Regions from separate parts of the Pantoea sp. Lij88 genome, predicted to be linked through region 1. Evidence: riboswitches for the same ligand, from Rfam matches in the RefSeq annotation. Region 1 holds a riboswitch; each other region holds the start of a gene.
What was found. Region 1 has a riboswitch for thiamine pyrophosphate ahead of PU624_RS02345 (FAD-dependent oxidoreductase). Riboswitches for the same ligand answer to the same signal wherever they lie in the genome.

Region 1 (4,461 bases):
GCCGGGCGGTTACAGCATTGTTCTGAATGGTGAAAAAAAGCCCGTTTGCGTAATCCGGACCACCGGGTTATTCCTGACGCGCTTTGACCGCGTGACGCCCGAGATGGCGATGCTGGAGGGAGAAGGCGATCTCAGCCTCGACCACTGGCGGCAGGAACATCAGCGCTACTTCGAACGTGAAGGCTATTTTCACAGCGAAATGGAGCTGATTTTCGAGACGTTCCAGCTGGTCGAAGTGATTTAAACCGGCATCTTACAGCGTGTTTGCCGCCATCAGCGCCAGCCGCGTGATTCCCCGCGCGGTAAGGTTCTCAGCCGCCTGGGCCGCGCGCATACCGCTGGCGCACACCAGCACCACGCGCCGATCGCATGGCGGCTGCCAGGCCGCTATCTGTTGCGGCAGAATCCGTAATACCTGACTGGCCACACTGACCGCTGCCTCCTCCACGCTGCGCAATTCGACTATGCAATCGTCCCCCGTCAGCATTGGCAGATCGATAAACGGCGTGCCTGGCGCGTCCGGTTCGGGCGCGTCGTCGAAGCGAAACTGCCGCACATGCCAGTCCACAAAGTCGCAGTGAATCATGCAGCCGAGCGGCGATGGCGTCAGCTTCAGTAATACGCTCAGCGCCATCTGCGCCTGCATGGCGCCCAGCGTGGCCACCGCAGGTCCCATCACGCCAGCCGTGTTGCAGTTACCCGACGACGCGGGCAGCTGCGGGAACAGCGCGCGATAGCCGGGCGCACCGCCGCAGAATCCACCGACATAGCCTTTGCGCCCCAGCACCGACGCGCAGATCAGCGGCAGGCCGCGCGGATAGCAGGCGTCCGAGAGCTGATAAGTAATGGCGAAATTATCCGCCGCATCCACCACCAGATCGATTCCCTCCAGCGCCTGCGGCAGCTGACTGGCGCTCAGCGAGTGTGCATGCGCCTCGACGTGGCAGTCAGGATTTCGCTGAGCCAGCGCGCGCTGCGCGCAGATTGCCTTGGGCTGACCCACATCATCGACGCCAAACAGCGTCTGCCGGTGAAGGTTATGCAGCTCGACCCGATCGCCATCGTAAAGACGGATGAACCCGACACCCGCCCCTGCCAGTAACGGCAGCAGCGTTGCGCTAAGGCCGCCCGCGCCCACCACCAGCACCCGCGCCCCGATCAGCCGCTGCTGCCCCGCGTCGCCAATCTCCGGCAACATGGTCTGTCGCTGATAACGCTCCATCGCCACTCCTCAGAACTGTGCCAGACCAAAAATGGGCGTTGAGGCAGACGCCATGTCGCGCTGCTCCATCAATCCCGCCTGAAACGCCTCGTGCCCGCCATGGATTGCCGCAGCAAACGCCCCGGCCATCCGCACCGGATCGCGCGCTTTTGCCACCGCCGTGTTTAGCAGCACGCCGTCGAAACCCATCTCCATCGCCTGCGCCGCCTGGGCTGGCGAGCCGATACCGGCATCGACAATCAGCGGCACATCTTTAAACCACGCACGCATCGTGCGCAGCCCTTCGATATTGCGCAGCCCCTGACCGGAACCAATCGGCGCACCCCAGGGCATCAGGACTTCGCAACCCGCTTCCAGCAGTTTCTCGCCGACAATCAGATCTTCGGTGGTGTAAGGAAACACCTGGAAGCCGTCAGCGCAGAGGATCCTCGCGGCTTCAACCAGCGCAAATGGATCCGGCTGCAGCGTGTCGGCATGACCAATCACCTCAAGCTTAATCCACGGCGTGTCGAACAGTTCGCGCGCCATCTGCGCCGTCGTCACCGCCTCCTTTACCGTGTGGCAGCCTGCGGTATTCGGCAGAATGCGTTTGTTAAGCTGTTGCAGCAGCGTGCGAAAAGCACCGCCCTCACTGCCTTCCCGGCGCAGGCTGACGGTAATGATCTCCGCGCCTGATGCGTCGATCGCCTGATGCAGGATGTCCGGTGAGGGATAGCCGGCGGTACCGAGCAGAAAGCGGGATTGCGGCGTAAAGTGATAGAACATGATTAACCCCCCTGCATCGGTGACAGAATTTCCAGCTGACTGCCCGCCTCAAGCTGCTGGCTGGCATAAAGGCTGCGCGGCACAAACTCACCGTTCAGCGCGGTGGCGACGGTGCGCGGGTCGATCTGCTGCTCCGCCATTAGCTCTGCCAGCGTCTCTGCATCGGTTTCAATCGGGCGTCCATTAAGTTGAACTCGCATGAGTCATCTCCTGAGTAAGTTGCAGCATGAGTTTTTCAGCCATAATCGGTGCCAGTAAAAAGCCGTGACGGTAAAGCCCGTTTAACGAGAAACGGCCATTTTCATAGCGGACTTCAGGCAGGTTCTGTCGGTAAGCGGGACGCAGGCCGGTGCCGCTCTCCACGATCCGCGCTTCGGCCAGCGCCGGATGCAGGCTATAAGCGGCACTGAGCAGCTCCATCATCGCCCTGGCACTGATCGGGCTGCTGTCATGGCTTTCGACCATCGTGGCACCCAGCATGAAGTGCCCGCCTGCGCGCGGCACCAGATAGCAGGGAAAGCGGGGGTGCAGCAGCCGGACAGGACGGGAGAGCTGAACGTCGGACGTCTGCAGGATCAGCATCTCACCCCGCACAGCACGCAAGGCGGGCTGCTGGTCAATGGCATGGATGCCACGACAGTCGATGATTTTGCCGGTGGGGTTACCGCTGTGAAAAGGGACGCCAGCCTGCTGCAGTTTGTCGCGCAGTTGCTGCAGGGCGCGGCGGGGATCGAGATGCGCCTCAGCCGCAAAAAACAGGCCGCGGGCAAAGCGATTTTCCAGCGCCGGTTCGATGTCACCCGGTGCGACCCACTGATGCTTCAGGGTCATGCTGGCGAAGCGCGTCAGCTCGCGGCTGTCACGCGGCGGCGCTACCACCAGCGTGCCCTGCTGCACCACGCCATCAACGCGTTGCGCCCACCAGCCCGCAGCGTGCTGACCCCATTCGATCACCTGCTGAGGCGCGCTTTCCGCTTCGCACCAGGGCGCAAGCATGCCGCCCGCCCAGTGGGAGGCCGCGCGACAGTCTGGCTGCGTAATGATTTCGACAGTTTCTCCGCGCTCCACAAGCAGTGTGGCGACGCACAGCCCGGCCACGCCGCTGCCGAGCACCGACCAGCGGCTCATGGTAGCCACCGGACAGGAACAGAGAGATTCAGGATAAGATATTTCACTTTGGCCTCGTTATCAGTTAACGATGACCCGTGATACAGAGGGAAAAGGCAGAAGCATCGCGAACGCGCTCCTGCGGCAAGTATCTGATGCGATACCCGTCTTCCTACGCCAGTATCAACTGGGTCAGGTTCTAAGGGTCGCTAAGCCGCGCGATGCGCTATTAGCCTCTCAGTCTCTCTGGCGAGACTCCCCTGACGCGTTTAGTTGTAAGTTAAGCGGGCGGCTTCGTCAAGCCGCGGGCGAAGTGCAGCACATGAATATCGGCATTAAAGGGCCGACCCGGACGACCAGTCAGCGGCGGTTGCCAGCGTCACAAAGGGTCCCGCCAGTGTCTGATTATGATGACCAATAATCTTCTCCGCAGAGAGATGCGGATTATCGACGGTGGTATGCGCATCGGAAATCAGCACGACGTTAAAACCCAGTTCCGGTGCGGCGCGACAGGTCGTATCAACACAGAACTCCGTTTTCATCCCGGCTATCACCAGTTGTTTAACGCCTCTTTGCCTGAGCTGATGGTGCAGGCCGGTCTCTCTGAAACAGCTGGGATATCGTTTTGTGAAGACGATATCTGCCTGCGGGTTAACCTGCAATTCCGGGATGAGGCGAGTCAGCGGGCTTTGTTCGTTGAAGGGGGAATGATCAGGCCCGATATGGCGGGCAAAAAAGATGGGCACATCAGACTGCCGTGCTTTGGTGATAAGCAGAGTGATAGTCGACAGAATGCTGTCTGCGGCGAAAGGCGCCGCTGGACCATGAAAAAGGCCCTGCTGCATATCGATGATTAAAAGTGCACTTTCAGATGTCATCATGACCTGGCTCCATTCAGTTTTAAGAACGGAGAACAGGTCCCCGTCCGGTTCGGCGGGGAGTGGGAATCTGTTGTGTCAGGTGCCAGTCACAAAGTCGCCCACGCCGCCGCTGAGCGCGGTGGTGGTGACGGTGGTGAAAGACAGAACTGACATAAACATTTTCTGATCCTGAGTTAAGAATACGGGAAGCGTCACCCTCAACAGGAGGGGGCTGGAATCTACACTATCCTGAATGCTGTCGCTTTTAAAGCGCCTTAAGTGATTGCGTCACCGCACCAGTGATTTCACGAATGCGCGGTTCGGCGCGACGATAATAGGTCCATTTTCCCACTTTGCTGGCTTCGACCAGACCTGCACTGTGAAGGGCTTTCAGGCATAACGATGTGGCGGGCTGTGATAAGCCCGCCTTGTCCTGTATGAGGCTGGCACAGACGCCATACTGATCGAAGGGATAGAGCTGGGTATAGCCCGCAAACGCTTCATCAG
Region 2 (4,461 bases), on a different replicon from region 1:
AACCGCCCGCACCGCCTGATCAACAGGCCGATGCGGGCCTTCGTCGTTACCACCATTGATGAAAATGGTGAACCGGCCCGATACCCTTTCCGACCTCCAGCGAATCCGCCTGTAACAGCGCCTGCTGTAACCAGTTTTTAGCTTCCCCTATCGTCTCTGCCCAGTCAGCATGACGCGGACGCAACGCGGCTAACGCAGCCGACAGCGTACAGCCGGTGCCATGTGTATGACGGGTATCCACGCGCGACGTACTGAATCGCTGCTCTGCTGAAGGCGTAAGCAGCCAGTCCGGGCTTTCGTCCGCCGCCAGGTGACCGCCCTTCATCAGCACGGCCTGACATCCCAGGGCCAGCAAGGCTCGTCCCTGCTCGCGCATCTCCGTCTCATCTTTGGCAATCCCGCAATCCAGCAACGCCGCCGCTTCCGGCAGATTAGGCGTGATCAGCGAGACCTGCGGCAGTAACAGCTCCCGTACGCTGGCCACGGCATCTGGCGAGAGCAACGCATCACCACTTTTCGCGACCATGACCGTATCCAGCACCACAAAGGGGATCGCCGCATGCTTTAGCCGGGCGGCAACCTGTTCCACGATGGCCGTTTCTGACAGCATGCCGATTTTTGCGCTGTCGATGCGCACATCATCCAGCACCGAGTCGAGCTGGGCGGCAACAAAGTCAGGTTCAATGCGATAAACCGACTGCACGCCCTGCGTATTTTGTGCCACCAGCGCGGTAATAACGCTGGTGCCATAGGCTCCCAACGCGGAAAAGGTTTTCAGATCGGCCTGAATACCTGCGCCACCGCTGGGATCGGTACCGGCAATCGTCAGGGCATTAATGCGCTTCATGATTTCGCCTCCAGCGTCCAGAGTGCATCGATAAACGCCGTGGCAAAGCTGCCCGGCCCGCACGTCTGCGCCGCTGCCTTTTCCCCCGCCAGGGCCATGACCTGGCAGGCAGCAGCGACATTCAATAAACGATCGCCAGGCAGACTGCTGAAGCCCGCGACCACAGCCGAGAGCGCGCAGCCGGTCCCGACCACCCGCGTCATTAACGGGCTTCCCCCGCTTATGGCGAGGAATCGCTGACCATCGGTGGCATAGTCCACTTCTCCGGTAACGATCACCAGCGTGTTCCAGGTCTCAGCGAGATGCTGTGCCGCATCGAGTGCCGCATCGGCCTGATGCAGCGTATCGACACCGCGCCCGCCGCTGGCCTGCTGTGCCAGCGCCAGAATCTCTGACGCATTTCCCCGGATTACCGCCGGTTGCTGACTTAGCAACTGCTGGCAGAACTCACTGCGTAGCGTCAGCGCACCGACGGCAACCGGATCGAGTGTCCAGGGTGTGCCCGCCTCTCTGGCAGCGATGACCGCAGCCTGCATCGCCTGCTGGCGTTCGCGGGTCAGGGTGCCCACGTTAATCAGCAGCGCATCGGCAAAGCGGCTGAACTCTGCGGCTTCCTCAGCATCAATTACCATTGCAGGTGAGGCATTAAGTGCCAGCAGTACATTGGCGGTGAAGTTCTGAACCACGTCATTGGTCATGCAGTGCACCAGCGGTGACTGACGGCGGAAAGTGTGCAGGATGGGCGCGAAGTGCGCGGCAGAAAGGTGTTGAGATTGATGTGTCATCGTAGCTCCCAACCGGCGAACAAGAAGGCGAATGCGGTCAGGCATCAGACTTCCCTACGCTGGCATTATCCAGTTCAGGTCAGCGGGTTTTTCTCAGCCCTTTCCGTGTGGAAAGCGGCACCCCGAGTCGTGTTACGGCTTGCAGCATAGGAGAGCTGTGCGGCGAAAGCAAGCGACACCAGCCCGGCAAATAATCAGAGCTGAAACAATTCACATGATCCCGATCAACTCATGACGGTGGAAAAAAAGGCTTAATGCTGCGGGCTCACGGGATACCTCTTTATAGGTAACTCTGGTTATTACCCGAACGGGTAATATTTCCCGCAGTCATTCTGGTTTCTCCATAATAATTAACCTGCTCGCAGCGTCATCGTAAAAAACAAATTATTTCATTGAGTTAGAAAACTTCTGAAGCGGAACTTCATACTATTCAGGATGTATGATGCGATTGTCAGCGCTTATTCCACACCGCCATCGATGGCAGGACATTATTATTGAACGTCAGGGCGCCGTCGCGCCAAATGGCAGACATTACCTTTCCACCTATCTTTCCGCGCGTTGTCCGGGCTGCGGCGAAATAATCCATCGTGTCTATTACCGGGATATCAGCGACCAGCAGGCGCGTCGCTGGCTCGGGTAGCGTCCCGGCTACGGTCAATCCAGACACTGTTACAGTTAACAGTTAGTTAGCAATTTGTTAGTCTGATAACTAATCATCGTCTGACCAGACTCTCTCTATGCCACTGCTGTTTGAAAGCTTAAGCCATCAAATTTATCTGTCAGCCCCGCTGTTTATCCTGATCCTGCTGGGATACTGCCTGACGCGCCTCGGAAAATGGCCCGCCAGCATCAGCGAAGGAATGAACCGCTTTGTGTTTAACGTCGCCCTGCCCTGCATGCTGTTTCGGGTGATGAGCACGTTCTCGCAGAGTCCGCCGGTGGATGCACGCCTGTTACTGGCTTTCTTCGGCAGTTGCCTGCTGGTGTTTATCGTGGGGCGACTGCTGGCAACAAGGCTGTTTAATCTGGATGGCGTAGCAGCTTCGGTGTTTGCGCTGGGCGGCATCTTTTCCAATAACGTGATGCTGGGGATCCCGGTGGCCACGGTGCTGCTCGGGCCTGAAGCCCTGCCTCCGGTGGCACTGGTGCTGGTGTTTAACAGCCTGATCCTCTGGACCTTACTGACTGTTTCGGTCGAGTGGGCAAAACAGGGAAGTTTCTCGCTGGAAGGTCTCTGGCGCACCCTGATCGGCGTGCTGAAGAATCCCCTAATCATCGGCATTCTCAGCGGGACGGCCTGGAGTTTTCTGCAGCGCCCGTTGCCGCTGCTGGCCGCGGAACCGCTAAAGATGCTGGCTTCGCTGGCAGCGCCCCTGTCGCTGGTCACCCTGGGCATGAGCCTGGCGCACTATCGGGTGCGGGATGGGTTAAAAGAGAGCTATACCATCTGCCTGCTGAAGCTGGTGCTGCAACCGATGACGGTATGGGCTATCGCGTGGCTGACCGATCTGCCGCCGCTGGAGAGTAAAGTGGTGGTGCTGCTGGGATCGATGGCGGTCGGGGTTAACGTCTATCTGATGTCGCAGAAGTTCAATGTCATTACCGGTCCGGCGGCGGCCAGCATGCTGTTTTCAACGGTGTTTGCGGCAGTGACAACGCCGATATGGATGATGCTGATGACGCTGGCGGGCTATTAACAGGCCAAAAAAAGCCCCTCAGCACGGATGCTGAAGGGCTATTGTCTGGCTGACTAAACGTTATTCAGCTGATTTGGTGCGAATCAGATAGTCAAAAGCACTCAGTGAGGCTTTTGCACCTTCGCCGCTGGCGATGATGATCTGCTTGTACGGCACGGTGGTGCAGTCGCCCGCTGCGAACACGCCTTTCAGGCTGGTTTCGCATTTACCATCGATGATGATCTCACCCATTTTGTTGCGCTCAACCGCGCCTTCCAGCCATGGGGTATTCGGCAGCAGACCGATCTGAACGAAGATACCCGAGAGCGGCAGCTCATGGGTGGTCTGCGTCGTACGGTCAAGATAGTGCAGGCCGGTCACTTTGGTCCCGTCGCCTTTCACTTCAGTGGTCTGTGCGTTCAGGATCACATCAACGTTCTTCAGGCTGCGCAGTTTATCCTGCAGTACCTTGTCGGCACGCATCTCACCGGCAAACTCCAGCAGCGTAACGTGTTCAACGATACCCGCCAGGTCAATGGCCGCTTCCACGCCGGAGTTGCCGCCACCGATCACGGCCGTGCGCTTGCCTTTAAACAGCGGGCCATCACAGTGCGGGCAGTAGGTGACGCCTTTGGTGCGATATGCTTCTTCACCCGGCACACCCATGTTGCGCCAGCGTGCGCCGGTCGCCAGGATGATGCTGCGTGATTTCAGCACGGCGCCGGAGGCGGTTTCGATGGCGTGCAGTCCGCCCTCTTTCGCCGCCGGGATCAGTTTGATGGCGCTCTGGCTTTCAATCACATCCACGTTGTAATCATCTACGTGTGCACGCAGTGAACCCGCCAGTTTTGCCCCTTCGGTTTTCGGTACGGAGATATAGTTTTCGATATCCACCGTGTCCAGCACCTGGCCGCCAAAACGTTCGCCCAGCAGGCCGGTACGGATACCCTTACGCGCTGAGTAGATGGCTGCCGCTGCGCCCGCCGGGCCGCTGCCGATAATCAGGACTTCATAGGCGTCACGCTTGTTCAGCTCTTCCGCTGCACGTTTATCCGCGTTGGTATCCACTTTGCTGACGATTTCCGCCAGGCTCATGCGGCCCTGACCAAACTCTTTACCATTCAGGTAAACCGCTGGCACGCCCATCACGTTG
Region 3 (4,461 bases), on a different replicon from region 1:
CCTTAATGGCATCGGCAGGGTGATACAGTTCGCCGCCGTGGCTGCGAAAACGGTCTGACATCTGCGCCATGCCCACTTCGACCGGCTCTGCGCGGGCATCCTGACGTGCAGCAAACTCGCGCACCTCCTGAGAAATCTTCATCGAGCAGAATTTGGGGCCGCACATCGAGCAGAAATGGGCCACCTTGCCCGACTCCTGCGGCAGGGTTTCGTCATGCATCGCCCTCGCCGTATGCGGATCCAGCGCCAGATTAAACTGATCCTCCCAGCGGAATTCAAAGCGTGCCTTGGACATGGCGTTATCACGGATCTGCGCACCCGGATGGCCTTTGGCCAGATCGGCGGCATGCGCCGCGATTTTGTAGGTGATCAATCCCTGCTTCACATCCTCTTTGTTAGGCAGACCCAGATGCTCTTTGGGGGTGACGTAACACAACATGGCGCAACCAAACCAGCCAATCATGGCGGCACCAATACCTGAGGTGAAATGGTCATAGCCGGGGGCGATATCGGTGGTCAGCGGGCCAAGCGTGTAGAAGGGGGCTTCATCGCACAGGTCGAGCTGTTCAGTCATATTGCGGCGGATCATATGCATCGGCACATGGCCCGGACCTTCAATCATCACCTGAACATCATATTGCCAGGCAATGCGGGTCAGTTCGCCCAGGGTTCGCAGTTCGGCAAACTGCGCCTCGTCGTTGGCATCCTGAATCGAACCCGGACGCAGGCCGTCGCCCAGGGACAGGGAGACATCGTAAGCGGCACAGATTTCACAGATCTCACGGAAGTGCTCATACAGGAAGCTCTCCTGATGATGCGACAGGCACCATTTCGCCATGATCGATCCACCCCGCGAAACAATCCCGGTCAGACGCTTCGCCGTCATCGGGACATAACGCAGCAGCACGCCCGCGTGAATAGTGAAGTAATCGACACCCTGTTCCGCCTGTTCGAGCAGCGTGTCCCGGAAAATTTCCCAGTTCAGCGCTTCGGCCACGCCATTCACTTTTTCCAGCGCCTGATAGATCGGCACGGTCCCGATAGGCACCGGGCTGTTTCGCAAAATCCATTCGCGCGTTTCATGAATATAACGGCCGGTTGAGAGATCCATCACCGTGTCGGCACCCCAGCGAGTCGACCAGACCAGCTTTTCCACCTCCTCCTCAATGGAAGAGGTCACCGCCGAGTTACCGATGTTGGCGTTGACCTTAACCAGGAAGTTGCGGCCAATGATCATCGGCTCCGATTCCGGGTGATTGATATTGGCAGGGATGATGGCGCGTCCGGCAGCGACCTCCTGACGCACAAACTCGGGTGTGATGCTGGCTGGCAGATGCGCGCCAAAACTGTGGCCTGGATGCTGTTGCAGCAGCACCTCGCTGCGGATTCGCTCACGGCCCATGTTTTCCCGCAGGGCGATAAACTCCATCTCCGGGGTAATCATCCCCTGGCGGGCATAGTGCAGTTGCGTGACGCGGCGGCCTGCGCGGGCGCGGCGCGGAGTCGGAAGATGATCGAAGCGCAGATGATCCAGCCCCTCGTCAGCCAGCCGCTGCTGGGTATAGCCCGAGCTGTTCTGTTCGAGAAGCTCGCTGTCGTCGCGTTCAGCAATCCAGCGGGCACGCAGTTTTTCCAGGCCACGATGCACATCGATCTGTGCCGCAGGATCGCCATAGGCACCCGCCGTGTCATAGACCGGCACCGCTTCATTCTGCTCATAGAGAGGCTGTTCTTTGCTGCCGCCGATGTGGGTCGGGCTGAGGGTGATTTCACGCATGGGAACGCGAATATCTTCCCGGCTGCCGTTAATCCAGATGCGACGGGACTGGGGAAAGGCACTGCCGCTTTGCAGAGAATCGATAAATTCCTGCGCCTGGGCACGCTGTTCACGACGGGTCATTTTTGGTTCAGACATAGCAATCTTCCAGTTAAGGGGGAACGATGCTTGTCCGGAGTTCGGAAGGAGTAACCGTATAAGCAGCACAAGCGTGCTGACATACAGAGAAGTTTTACTCTTGTTCCCTTCGCAGGTTCTAACCTGATCAGGTTCCGCGGATCCCGAATTAACGGTCTCAGCCCAACTGGGCACTCCGACAAGAAGCCGTTTTCACGCGGGTGTCTGATAAGAGACTCGGGCGTAAAAACCTTACATTTCAAAGCGAAAATAAAAAAGGTTCTTTGGAGAGCACTCCTCAGAACCTGTTCAGCATAAAAGGGCTACGGGATAATCTCAACCCCTTTGCCTGTGATAGTCATTACGCCGGACGGGCGATATGGCTGTCATTCGCTACCGGCGGGGGGACAAGTTTGTTATCCCATGCCAGCTGAATCAGCTTATCTTCCAGCGTGAAGCGTGCTTCCAGCACTTCACCCACTTCAGACAGCGCCTGCTGGAAAGTCATGCAGTTTTCGTCGTCAATGGCCTGCTGCAGGTGACCGTCATACAGTTGCATCAGACGCTCGGTGTTGGCTTCCAGCGGAGGATAGATCTGCGCGGCAGCAATCATCGGACTGTCGCCACTCATTTCACTGATGACGCGCTCGTAGATACTGAAGTGACCCGCAGAAAGATAATCGACCAGGCCGTGGCAGAAGTTGTCCAGCGCCTGCTCATCCAGACGCGTCAGCGCCTCTTTATTGGGTTTAAGACCGACCAGGTGATAATAGGTCACCAGCAGCTGACGACGGGCTTCAAGCCACGAATCGACCAGTTCATTACTGCCACCTACGCGTTCAGCCAGGACGTCTAACTGGTTAAGCATATCTAACTCCATGTGAGTTATAGTTGTTTATCTACACACTTAACATCAGGGCTTCAGCGTGCGAATTGACGCTAAGGATGACGAAATAAATGCAATGCGAAATCTCAAGCGTAGACGCTGGATGGTGGATTGTCAGCCATGAACAGAAACTTTGGTTGCCACAAGGTGATTTACCCCACGGAAACGCCGAAAAATTTGGTTTGACCGGCAGTAAGGCCCGGACCATTGGAGAATGGCAGGGGGAGAAAGTCTGGCTGATTTGTGAGCCTCGCACCTCCGATATGTTTTCAGTCCGGCAGCTCATCGATCAGGATGTCGAGCTGTTTCAGCTGGTGGGTCGCGGTGTGCAGCTGGCGGAATTCTACCGTTCTCATCGCTGGTGCGGCTATTGCGGCCATGAAATGCACCACAGTAAACATGAATTTGCCTGTCTCTGCAGCCATTGCCGTGAGCGTTACTATCCGCAGATTGCACCGTGCATCATTGTGGCTATCCGTCGCGGCGATGAAATCCTGCTGGCGAATCATGCCCGTCATCGCAACAAGGTCTACACCGTGCTGGCAGGTTTTGTCGAAGTGGGCGAGACGCTGGAGCAGGCCGTGGCCCGGGAAGTGATGGAAGAGAGCAATATCCGCGTTAAAAACGTCCGTTACGTGACCTCCCAGCCCTGGCCCTTCCCGCAATCGCTGATGACAGCGTTTATGGCGGAGTATGACAGCGGCGATCTGCAACACGACGGCAAAGAGCTGCTGGATGCGGCCTGGTTCCGCTTTGATGACCTGCCGCTGTTGCCACCGCCAGGCACCGTGGCGCGCCGTCTGATTGAAGATACCGTTGCCCTGTGCCGTGCCGAAGTGTAGAAGTGCTACACTACACGCCTGTTATTGAGAGAGTGTTGAGATGAGTGAACTGAAGAACGATCGTTATTTGCGTGCCCTGTTACGCCAGCCGGTTGATGTCACGCCGGTATGGATGATGCGACAAGCCGGGCGTTATTTGCCGGAGTACAAAGCGACACGCGCCCAGGCGGGTGACTTTATGTCGCTGTGTAAAAACGCCGAGCTGGCCTGTGAAGTCACCCTGCAGCCGCTGCGCCGTTATCCGCTGGATGCCGCCATCCTCTTCAGTGACATCCTGACCATTCCGGATGCGATGGGACTGGGTCTCTACTTTGAAACCGGCGAAGGCCCGCGTTTCTCTAACCCTGTAACCTGCCGCGCAGACGTCGAGCGTTTACCGGTGCCCGATCCAGAAATGGAGCTGGGCTATGTGATGAACGCGGTCCGCACCATCCGTAAAAACCTGAACGGCGACCTGCCGCTGATTGGCTTCTCTGGCAGTCCGTGGACGCTGGCCACCTACATGGTGGAAGGCGGCAGCAGTAAGGCGTTTACCAAAATCAAGAAGATGATGTATGCCGATCCCGCTACGCTGCACGCGATGCTGGATAAGGTGGCCGACAGTGTCATCCTCTATCTCAACGCTCAGATCCGTGCCGGTGCGCAGTCCGTGATGATATTTGATACCTGGGGCGGCGTGCTGACCGGTCGTGATTACCTTGAGTTCTCACTTCACTACATGCACAAAATTGTTGATGGCCTGCTGCGTGAAAACGACGGTCGCCGCGTGCCGGTAACGCTCTTCACTAAAGGCGGCGGACAGTGGCTGGAAGCGATGGCAGCCACTGGTTGTGATGCGC
Region 4 (4,461 bases), 310 kb from region 1:
CCAATATGTCGCTGGCAATCGCCATTGCCGGTGTGCTGGTCCATCCCAATTTTGTTGATCTGATGGCAAAAGCGGCACAGGGTCAGCACGTTGAATTCGCCTTTATCCCGGTGACAGCGGTGAAATATACCTACACGGTGATCCCGGCGCTGGTGATGACCTGGATCCTGTCGCACATTGAGCGCGGCGTGGATCGCATTACCCCGGCCGTGACCAAAAACTTCCTGAAACCGATGCTGATCGTGCTGATTGCTGCGCCCATCGCGATTGTGCTGATTGGCCCGATTGGCATCTGGATCGGCAGCGGCATATCCGCGCTGGTCTACACCGTCCATGGCTATCTTGGCTGGCTGTCGGTTGCGATTATGGGTGCCATCTGGCCGCTGCTGGTGATGACCGGGATGCATCGGGTATTTACGCCGACCATCATCCAGACCATCGCCGAGACCGGCAAAGAAGGCATGGTGATGCCGTCTGAAATTGGGGCCAACCTGTCGCTGGGCGGATCGTCCCTGGCGGTGGCGTTCCGGACTAAAAATCGCGAACTGCGCCAGACCGCACTGGCGGCGGCGGCCTCGGCCATCATTGCCGGCATTTCTGAACCGGCGCTATATGGCGTCGCGGTGCGCCTTAAACGCCCGCTGATCGCCTGTCTGATCAGCGGCTTTATCTGCGGCGCGGTCGCGGGCATTGGCGGGCTGGCCAGCCACTCAATGGCCTCACCGGGTCTGTTCACCAGCGTACAGTTCTTCGACCCGGCTAATCCCATGAGTATCGTCTGGGTCGGTGCGGTCATGGTGTTGTCGGTGGTGCTGTCATTTGTGCTGACGCTGCTGTTAGGGTTTGAAGATATTCCTGAAACTGAAACTGAAACGAAATCCGAAGCCGGAACCGCCGCGCAACCTGTGCCGGTTACCGAACGCACTAACGCGATTAATAGTCACTAAAGGAAAGGGTCACGCTGACCCGGAAAAGAGGATTGCATGTCTTATTCAAGGTTCCCGCAAGGATTTTTATGGGGCGGCGCACTGGCCGCCAACCAGAGTGAAGGCGGCTTTCGTGAAGGCGGAAAGGGCTTAACCACCGTCGATATGATCCCGCATGGCCCGCATCGTATGCCGGTCAAACTGGGTCTGGAAAAGCGTTTTACCCTGCGTGACGACGAATTTTATCCCAGCCATGATGCCATCGATTTCTATCACCGCTATCGGGAGGATATCGCGCTGATGGCGGAGATGGGGTTCAGCGTGTTCCGCACTTCGATCGCCTGGAGCCGTCTCTATCCCAATGGGGATGAACTGACGCCTAATCCGGAAGGCATCGCCTTTTACCGCGCGGTCTTCGAGGAGTGCCGGAAATATCATATCGAACCGCTGGTCACGCTCTGCCACTTTGATGTGCCGATGCATCTGGTCACGGAATATGGTTCGTGGCGTAACCGCAAGATGGTGAACTTTTTTGCCCGTTATGCCCGCACTTGTTTCGAAGCGTTTGATGGGCTGGTGAAGTACTGGCTGACGTTTAACGAGATCAATATCCTGCTGCACAGCCCGTTTTCCGGCGCCGGTCTGGTATTCGAACCGGGTGAGAATAAGGAGCAGGTAAAATACCAGGCAGCACATCATGAACTGGTTGCCAGCGCACTGGTCACGCGGATCGCGCATGAGGTCAATCCGGCTAACCAGGTCGGCTGCATGCTGGCCGGTGGCAACTTCTATCCGTGGTCGAGTAAACCGGAAGATGTCTGGGCGGCGCTGGAGAAAGATCGCGAAAACCTGTTCTTTATCGATGTGCAGGCGCGCGGCGCTTATCCGGCCTATGCCGCGCGGGTGTTCCGTGAAAAAGGCGTGACGCTTGAGATCGAAGCCGGTGATGCCGACATTCTGAAAAACAGCGTCGATTTCGTCTCGTTCAGTTACTACGCTTCACGCTGCGCCTCGGCGGAGATGAATGAGCAGAACAGCAGTGCCGCCAACGTGGTGAAATCCCTGCCTAATCCTCACGTGCCGCGCAGCGAGTGGGGCTGGGGCATCGATCCGCTCGGCTTACGCATTACCATGAACATGATGTATGACCGCTACCAGAAACCGCTATTCCTGGTCGAAAATGGCCTGGGTGCGCGCGATGAAATCGACGCGAATGGCGAGATTAATGATGATTACCGCATCAGCTATCTGCGTGAACACATCCGCGCCATGGGCGATGCCATCGAAGATGGTGTGCCGGTGATGGGTTACACCAGCTGGGGCTGCATCGATCTGGTTGCCGCCTCAACCGGTGAAATGAGCAAGCGCTACGGTTTCGTTTACGTTGACCGTGACGATTTGGGCAACGGCACGCTGGCGCGCACGCGCAAGAAATCGTTCTGGTGGTATAAGAAAGTGATTGCCAGTAACGGGGCCGATCTTGAGTGACAATGTCACTTAATATCGCGCACGCGTGCCGTTGTACTCCGGCACTAATTATCGTATAACGAATGTCTCCGAGGGGTGTCCTGTAATGGGCTGAGATGGCGAAAGCCGAACCCTTTGAACCTGATCTGGGTCATGCCAGCGAAGGGACGGGTCGGCAGATTTTTCTGCATTATCTCCTGCACTATCCCCTGTTCCAGACCGTATGCCCGGATCTCCCTGTTACTGGAGATCCCATGTCACATCCGCTTTTCGAAACCGGCTTTTATGGTCGTCTGCGCCAGCAGGCGGGCAGTCACTGGCACGCTTATGTCGCGCACGATTTTGTGCAGCAGCTCGGTCAGGGCACGCTGCCACCCGCCGCATTCCGCCACTATCTCACCCAGGATTATCTCTTCCTGCTGCACTTTGCCCGTGCCTGGGGTCTGCTGATCAGCAAACTCTCAGAGCCAGCCGCGTTGCGCAGCGCGACGGCATCGCTCAACGCCATCGTCAGCGAACTGCCGCTGCATCTGGCTTACTGCCAGCAATGGGGCATCAGCGAGGCGTCAATGGCGAGCGAACCCGAGGCCATGGAAACGATCAACTATACCCGCTACGTGCTGGACGTGGGTCACACCGGGGACGCGCTGGAACTGATGACTGCGCTGATGCCCTGTGTTGCTGGTTACGCTGAAATTGGCCTGACGCTGCTGGACGATCCTGCGACACGCTTTGAGGGAAATCCGTACGCTCCATGGATAGAGAACTATGGGGATGAATCTTACCTGGCGGGCGTCGGTTCCTCACTCCTGCTGTTTGAAGCCCTGGCTCAGCAGCGCGCGGGTGAACAACGTTTTAACCCGCTGACTGAGATTTTCACCACCGCAACCCGGCTGGAAGCGGCGTTCTGGCAGATGGGTCTCAATAGTGCTGCCCCTCTTCAGGTCAGTCCATGAACCCGCCGGGGATTTCAGTTCGCCAGCTCTGCCTGACGCTGGGTCAGCAGCAGCTGTTCAGCCAGCTTGATCTGGAGATCGCGGGCGGCGCTTTTACCGCTTTGCTGGGTGCCAGCGGCGTGGGTAAAAGCAGCCTGATGCGGGTCATTGCGGGTCTGACACCCCCGACCTCCGGACAGATTAGCGGCAGCGATGGCCTGCCGCTGACCGGGCGCATCGCCTGGATGGGGCAACAGGATTTGCTCTATCCCTGGCTCACGGTGGAACAGAATGTCTGCCTCGCGAGTCGCCTGAACGGGAAGAAAGCCGATCGCGACTGGGCGCAGCATCTGCTGGAACGGGTAGGTCTGAGTCACTGTGCCCGCGCGCGGCCCGCGACACTCTCCGGCGGGATGCGTCAGCGTGCGGCGCTGGCTCGCACCCTATACACCCGTCAGCCGATTGTGCTGATGGATGAGCCGTTCTCCGCGCTGGATGCACTGACGCGGACGCAGATCCAGACGCTGGCCGCGGAAGTGCTGGTCGGTCACACCGTACTGCTGATTACCCATGATGCCGCAGAAGCCTGCCGGCTCAGTCATCATCTGCTGGTGATCGGTTCTGCGGGAATAGAAGCCGCATCCCCACTCCAGGGTCAGCCACCGCGGGCAGCCGATGACATCCATGTTATCCAGAGTCAGGCCGCCCTGCTGAAACAGCTAAGCAGGATAGCCGGATGAGATCACGTTTAGCCGGACTTCACCGGGGAGTCACGCTGTTTGCAGGACTGATTGCGCTGTGGTGGCTCGCCACGCTGACCTCTATTCCGGCGTTTCTGCTGCCCTCGCCCGCTGCGGTCGCCGCCGCGCTGTGGCAGAACGCGGACTATCTGAGCCATCACACGCTGATTACCCTGATTGAGATCCTCAGCGGCATGGCGCTCGGCGTGCTGCTGGGTAGTGTGCTGGCGCTGGGCATGACGTTTTCGCCGTGGTTACAGCGCTGGATGATGCCGCTGGTGATTACCAGCCAGGCGATTCCGGTGTTTGCCCTGGCCCCCCTGCTGGTGCTGTGGTTTGGCTTTGGTATGAGCGCCAAAGTCGCGATGGCCGTGCTGGTGATCTTCTTCCCGG

Region 2: linked by a shared signal. The riboswitch ahead of thiM (hydroxyethylthiazole kinase) and the one ahead of PU624_RS02345 (FAD-dependent oxidoreductase) in region 1 are both predicted to bind thiamine pyrophosphate.
Region 3: linked by a shared signal. The riboswitch ahead of thiC (phosphomethylpyrimidine synthase ThiC) and the one ahead of PU624_RS02345 (FAD-dependent oxidoreductase) in region 1 are both predicted to bind thiamine pyrophosphate.
Region 4: linked by a shared signal. The riboswitch ahead of PU624_RS00635 (TenA family protein) and the one ahead of PU624_RS02345 (FAD-dependent oxidoreductase) in region 1 are both predicted to bind thiamine pyrophosphate.

What each region holds. Positions count from the first base shown of each region.
Region 1 is NZ_CP118267.1:442,072-446,532, reverse strand. Features, by position in the region: gene PU624_RS02365 (ASCH domain-containing protein) at 1-244, shown strand, start outside; gene PU624_RS02360 (HesA/MoeB/ThiF family protein) at 254-1,222, opposite strand; gene PU624_RS02355 (thiazole synthase) at 1,232-1,987, opposite strand; gene thiS (sulfur carrier protein ThiS) at 1,990-2,187, opposite strand; gene PU624_RS02345 (FAD-dependent oxidoreductase) at 2,171-3,115, opposite strand; TPP riboswitch at 3,247-3,366, opposite strand; gene PU624_RS02340 (cysteine hydrolase family protein) at 3,430-3,975, opposite strand; gene PU624_RS02335 (ArsR/SmtB family transcription factor) at 4,220-4,461, opposite strand, start outside.
Region 2 is NZ_CP118269.1:1,419,732-1,424,192, reverse strand. Features, by position in the region: gene thiD (bifunctional hydroxymethylpyrimidine kinase/phosphomethylpyrimidine kinase) at 47-847, opposite strand; gene thiM (hydroxyethylthiazole kinase) at 844-1,632, opposite strand; TPP riboswitch at 1,667-1,767, opposite strand; gene PU624_RS10405 (hypothetical protein) at 2,075-2,272, shown strand; gene PU624_RS10400 (AEC family transporter) at 2,370-3,329, shown strand; gene ahpF (alkyl hydroperoxide reductase subunit F) at 3,390-4,461, opposite strand, start outside.
Region 3 is NZ_CP118269.1:3,754,364-3,758,824, reverse strand. Features, by position in the region: gene thiC (phosphomethylpyrimidine synthase ThiC) at 1-1,915, opposite strand, end outside; TPP riboswitch at 2,003-2,103, opposite strand; gene rsd (sigma D regulator) at 2,256-2,762, opposite strand; gene nudC (NAD(+) diphosphatase) at 2,852-3,622, shown strand; gene hemE (uroporphyrinogen decarboxylase) at 3,663-4,461, shown strand, end outside.
Region 4 is NZ_CP118267.1:119,995-124,455, forward strand. Features, by position in the region: gene ascF (PTS cellobiose/arbutin/salicin transporter subunit IIBC) at 1-947, shown strand, start outside; gene PU624_RS00630 (6-phospho-beta-glucosidase) at 984-2,414, shown strand; TPP riboswitch at 2,476-2,578, shown strand; gene PU624_RS00635 (TenA family protein) at 2,648-3,349, shown strand; gene PU624_RS00640 (ABC transporter ATP-binding protein) at 3,346-4,068, shown strand; gene PU624_RS00645 (ABC transporter permease) at 4,065-4,461, shown strand, end outside.